DNA from 2 places in the Paenibacillus sp. WG02 genome. Region 2 is predicted to be linked to the other one. Evidence: a T-box and tRNA genes for the amino acid it is inferred to sense, from the RefSeq annotation. Region 2 holds a T-box; the other holds one or more tRNA genes.
What was found. A T-box is a leader RNA that pairs with one kind of tRNA and senses whether it is charged. The one in region 2 lies ahead of ileS (isoleucine--tRNA ligase), so its partner is inferred to be a tRNA-Ile.

Region 1 (3,131 bases), 2.7 Mb from region 2:
TTTTAGCACCACCACCGGCCATCACGATTCGCTCGACTCTCACGCCCAATGCCACCAATACCTCCAGCCCATCGCGCAGCGCAAAAGCAACTCCCTCCATGACAGCTCGAACCAGATGGGCTTCATTGTGCTTCAGCGTTAATCCGAACATGGCCCCTCTGGCAAATGGATCCATATGCGGGGTTCGCTCTCCAGTCAAGTAGGGCAGGAATATAAGCGTTTCTGAGCCTGGGGGAACCTGAGCAGCGCTTTCATCGAGTGACTTAAAGTCCTTATTGTGGAGGATGTTTTCAGTTAGCCATCTATGCGATTGACCTGCACTCAGCATCGCCGCCATCATATACCACTTGCCTGGCGCTGCATGGGTGAAGGTATGCGTTCGCAGCAAGGAATCATAGGTAGGCGCAGCTACAGGCACAAACCATTGTCCACCTGTACCCAACGTACACGAAGCTTGCCCCTGATGTAAAATCCCATTGCCAATAGCCTGCATGGGTTGGTCTGCACCACCAAAGACGACAACAGTGCCTGCTGGAATTGCGCAATCGATTGCTGCCTCAGTTGTCAGACTTCCTGCAACTTCCCAAGGCTCACGTACGGTTGGCAGCAGTTCCGGATCAATTCCGAGCTGTCCCAACAGTTCTTTGGACCAACACTTATTGGCTACATCATAAGCTAACGTACCTGAGGCATCCGTTGACTCGGTTCCTACTTCGCCGGTTAGCCTGTACCTGATATAATCCTTCGGCAGCATGACTTTCCAAATCTTTTCATAGGTTTCCGGTTCATGCTGCTTTAACCACAACAGTGATAAAAGCAGAAAGCCGGTCGAAGCCCTGTTCTGTACTAGCTTGCCTAGCTGCTCGTTAGAAAACATCGTCTCTATCAGTTCCTTCTGTGCAACTGAACGCTGATCGCACCATATAATCGCTGGCCGAAGCACTTGCCCATCCATCCCGATCGCAACAAGACCATGCATTTGTCCTGATAAGCCTATCGCGAAACGGTCACCGCTATCGGCGCCTGCTTGCCTAACAGCATCAGATAAGGTTTGTGTTACTGCCTCCCACCAAGATTGAGGCTCTTGCTCCGCATAGCCAACCAAGGGCGAATGAATGTCATAGCTTTGATAAGATAAGCCTACGATCTGTCCCATGGGGTTCATAGCAACCGTCTTTAAGCTAGATGTCCCAAGATCTATTCCGAATAGTGTTGTCATTCAACATCCCATCCATTTCCGAAATGTTCAGCCTGTTTTGCTAAAAAGCCTCTCCATATCATCGAAAAGTGATGAGACCGAGAGGCTTATTTGATGCTATAAAATAATAAAAACCCTTATACCAAGGGTTTACGTGCTATGGGCCCAGAGGGACTCGAACCCCCGACCAATCGGTTATGAGCCGACCGCTCTAACCAACTGAGCTATAGGCCCAAAATAAAATTTGGTTGCGGGGGCAGGATTTGAACCTGCGGCCTTCGGGTTATGAGCCCGACGAGCTACCGGGCTGCTCCACCCCGCGTCATTAGTTGCCGCTCAACAGCGACAAAAATAAATATACACTAAATGCGCGGTCTAAGTCAAGCGTTAATTTCTAGGGTATTTCGTACAAATTACGTGTTATAACGAACGCCAAAACGCCCTTTTTTGGACTTAAATACTTCCACTTCTTGTGGGCATTCATAGCCGTAAATCCACCAGTCTTCTTCCATTCTTTTCGCCAGGCAGCCCGCTTGAAACTTGGAATCATATAATTTAGCCCAATATATCCAGTTCATTGCTTTCACTCCGTTATGTTCATTTCGTTAATCCTATCTTATCCAAAAAAAGATCTCCTTATGAGCACTCCACCACATTGCAATAAGAACCGCTCCATATATAGCAAAAAACTACTTGGAAGTGCTCTAGACGCACATGTCCAAGTAGTTTTTTCGTTTCATTATCTATTGTTTGAATGTGGTCAACAAACGTTTAACGGATTCACCAAATTCGTTTGTGAATGTCTCAAATACTTTGACCTGAATCGGGAAGTCCAGTTGGTTGGATCTCGCATTTAGGTTAATTGTGTTTGATCCATTGTATAAACGTCCTTCGCCTGACAATGCTACAACTGATTTTCCAACCGGATTACCAACATTATCGAATAATTCGAATGAGAGCTTACTGTTAAACTTATCAACCGTTACTTGCTTATCCGGCTTAATATCCAGATCCAGCTTCAGCTTATAATCATACGTCATATTACCTTGGAAAATAGCTGAAATCGTCCAATCTTTAATCGTTATATCGTAAGGATATACGTTTAGTGTTTTACTCGTTGGATCATTCTTCTGAACAGGTACCTTCGCCGTCGCAAGCAGTGATTTATAAGTCGTTTCTCCACTAACCTGTTGGCTGTAAAGGTTCATCTTCAATCCTTCACCTTTTTCTGATGCTGGAAGTGCATACGAATAACTAACCACATACGAAGCATTTGGCACAACACTTAGAGCTGTAGCTTCTTGTCTTCTTCCTCCATATGCATAACCATCTTTACTAACAAGTTCCGTTTGGATCGCCGGAATTGGGATCGGACGGTCACTGTTGTTCGTCAGTTTAAATTTCGCCACAGCTGTATTAAAGCCATCGTCTTCATTACTTGTTACATGTAATTCAACCAAAGAAACATCCACATTGGAAGGTACAAACTTATTTGTTGAATCCAGTTTAACTGGTGTACCCAAGGTGTATTCTGGAGCTGGGATGACTCCTTGTGTCGCGGCACCAGTAGGGAGAAGAATATTGACTCGACCTACCCGATAGGTGTCTTCGCGGAACTTACCATCACCGGTAGCAATGGCAAAACTCTCTGGTGTTACGACATTCAAGCTAGTAAATTCCGTATCCAGTTCGTTTGGAATGACAATATGGATATATTTCTTTTCACCTGGATCTAGCATGACAGAAGCTTCGGCGCGACTGCCGGAATAAACGTTATTTTCTGTTTTCCCATCAATCCCAAAGTTAGGAACGGTCTGACGTTCATTGGTCGGATTTACGACTTGAATTTGAACAACCGTGCTCACGCCTTTGGCTGTGATTTCCTTATGAATGTCAACAGGTAAGAATCCAAGGGTTGAGCGCAAAGAAGGTA
Region 2 (3,131 bases):
CCAGATACTTACCATGATTTGAGCCTGTTGAAAGCCGTAGATTCTACACTAGTTAAAGTTGAATTTAAATAAGTAAGTACATGTTCAGGGCCGAGACAGCAAGCTTGTTTCGGTCCTGAAGATTATGAATGTGCGTACAGCCGAGGTGAACAGGGTGAGCGAACGATTAGATGTGATCATTCGAAACGGCTCCGTTGTTTTGCGAGATGAAGTCCGTTTATTGGATATAGGCATTAAAAATGGCAAGATTTCGCAATTGGATGAGCGGATAACGCTGGAAGCAGAGCAAGTTGTTGATGCTTCTGGCATGGTCATCATGGCTGGTATGATTGATGTTCATGTCCACTTGAATGAACCGGGTCTGGGGGATTGGGAAGGATTCGCCACGGGTTCTGCCGCATTAGCCGCAGGAGGTTGTACCACGTACATCGACATGCCGCTTAACGGTATTCCGCCAACCGTTACCGTCTCCGCGATGGAGATGAAGCTGGAAGCTGCCCGCGAGCAATCATCGGTCGATTACGCCATATGGGGTGGACTGGTGCCGGGGCATCTGGATGATTTGGAGCCTATGAGCGAATCTGGTGTCATTGGCTTCAAAGCCTTCATGTCTTCGCCGGGTGACCCGGGTGAGGAGGCATTTCGTGAAGTAGATGACCTCACATTGTGGGAAGGGATGAAACGCATTGCGCGAATGAACCGAGTGCTGGCGCTTCATGCTGAAAGCGAGTCACTTGTTTCACGCTTAGGGTGGGCGAAGCAAGCAGAAGGCAAAGTCACAGCTAGAGACTACACGTCCACACGCCCAATTCTTGCTGAGCTCGAAGCGGTGAATCGAGCGCTGTTCTATGCAGAGCAGACAGGGTGTCCGCTGCATTTCGTTCATATCAGCAGCGAGGCAGCTGTGATGATCATTATGGAGGCGAAGAGGCGCGGCGTTAATGTGACGCTTGAGACTTGTCCGCACTATTTAATCCTAACGGAAGATGACTTAGATCGGATAGGGCCTACGGCCAAATGTGCGCCTCCACTGCGTAGTGAAGAGGAGAAAGAGAGGTTATGGGAGGCTTTGCGCCTTGGTTATATTGATATGATTTCATCAGATCATTCTCCTTGTCCAAGCTCAATGAAGGAATCCCGCAATTACTTTGAAGCATGGGGCGGCATATCGGGAGCGCAAAGCTCACTAGAACTTATGATTGATGAAGGACATTTGAAGCGGGGGATCGGGCTTAGTCAGTTAAGTCGTATGCTGTCCTACGCGCCGGCTGAGCGATTCGGTCTTCTTCCTGACAAAGGAGAAATTTGCCTAGGCGCAGATGCAGATCTTGTCATGATTTCACTGAATACCCCCTATGTGCTGCAAACCGAGCACTTGTTGTATCGTCATAAGCATAGTCCTTATGTAGGGATGGAAGTGGGGTGCAAAGTGTGGGCTACCTGGAGCAGAGGGAATCTTGTTTATGAAGAAGCGAAGGGTATCCATGCTGTGAAGGCTGGCAAATGGTGTCGTTACAAAACAAAAGTAAACTTGACATTCAACGAAGTTGATGTGAAAATAAATTAACTGTATTTTAATTAACTTTAAATTCACTGACGAGAACGAGTACGCTATCCCCCTTGATTTCCAGAGAGTTGGCCATGAGCTGAAAGCCAATATTCAAGACTTAGCCGAAAATCCCCTCCGAGAAGGAAAGCTGAAGGATATAAGTAAGCTGACCCGGGATCCCGCCGTTACAAGGGCCGCGTATGATAGTACGTAGATCGAGAGCTATAATGATCATATTCTTATGATCGTTACGGAACTAGGGTGGTATCGCGAGATGTAATCTCGTCCCTTACGGGGCGGGATTTTTTGTTTTTCTTTAACATCGTTTCCCGACTAGCCTATCATTTTATTAGAGGAGTGTGTGACACATGAGAAAAATTGATGTGAAAGAAAAAGCGAGAACCCGCGAACTGCGCGTTTTAGAGCAATGGAAATTGAATGGTACGTTCCGCAAGTCGATCGACAACCGTAAAGGCAAACCGAATTTCGTCTTTTACGAAGGACCGCCGACGGCAAACGGATCACCCCATATCGGACATGTGCTTGGTCGTGTTGTGAAAGATTTCATCTGCCGCTATAAAACAATGTCCGGGTACCAAGTCATCCGCAAAGCTGGGTGGGACACGCATGGCTTGCCCGTCGAGCTAGGCGTGCAGAAGCAGCTGGGCATCTCGGGGAAACAAGAGATTGAAAAATACGGAGTAGCCGAATTTGTTGAGAAATGCAAAAGCAGTGTATTTGAATATGAAAAGCAGTGGCGTGAGCTAACGGAAGCCATCGCATACTGGACGGATATGGATAACCCTTATGTTACGCTCAATAACGGCTACATCGAGAGTGTTTGGCACATTTTATCCAAAATCCATAACAAAGGACTGTTATATAAGGGGCACCGTGTAAGCCCTTATTGTCCAGACTGCCAAACAACGCTCAGTTCTCACGAAGTGGCTCAAGGCTATGAAGATGTAAAGGATTTAAGCGCCACCGTGAAATTCAGAAGTAAAAATGCGAGTGAAATCTTTCTGGCTTGGACGACGACCCCATGGACGCTGCCTGCGAACGTAGCGTTGGCGGTAAATAAAGATTTGGATTACGTCAAAGTGAAACATAAAGGCGAAGTATACATCGTCGCCAAAAATCTCGCGGAAAAAGTCTTCAAAGAAGACTTCGAAATTTTAACTGTGCATAAAGGATTAGAATTCGTCGGCACGGCCTACGAGCCTCCTTTCGGCTATATAAGTCCAAACAGAGGGCATATCGTCGTAGACGCTGACTATGTTATGGATACGAGTGGTACGGGAATCGTCCATATAGCTCCTGCCCATGGTGAAGATGATTACCGAACAGTCCGCCAACACGAGCTGGATTTTGTGAATGTTGTGAACTTGGCAGGACGTTACAATGATCAAATCACTGACTTCGCCGGACGCTTCGTCAAAGATTGTGACGTTGATATCGTGAAAAACTTGTCGGAACGCAGCCTACTATTTTCCAAAGAGCGCTATGAGCATAGTTATCCTTTCTGCTGGCGCTGTAAATCTCCACTGCTTTATTACGCGATGGAGAGCTGGTTTATCAAAAC

Region 1: it has a tRNA-Ile gene. The T-box ahead of ileS (isoleucine--tRNA ligase) is inferred to sense a tRNA for this amino acid. The anticodon was not compared.

The regions. Positions count from the first base shown of each region.
Region 1 covers NZ_AP036016.1:3,713,705-3,716,835, reverse strand. Annotated here, with positions in the region: gene xylB (xylulokinase) at 1-1,219, opposite strand, end outside; tRNA gene ACBP55_RS16425 (tRNA-Ile) at 1,359-1,432, opposite strand; tRNA gene ACBP55_RS16420 (tRNA-Met) at 1,444-1,520, opposite strand; gene ACBP55_RS16415 (hypothetical protein) at 1,612-1,776, opposite strand; gene ACBP55_RS16410 (hypothetical protein) at 1,942-3,131, opposite strand, start outside.
Region 2 covers NZ_AP036016.1:6,402,048-6,405,178, reverse strand. Annotated here, with positions in the region: gene ACBP55_RS29060 (ABC transporter substrate-binding protein) at 1-72, shown strand, start outside; gene ACBP55_RS29055 (allantoinase) at 155-1,567, shown strand; T-box leader at 1,585-1,842, shown strand; gene ileS (isoleucine--tRNA ligase) at 1,918-3,131, shown strand, end outside.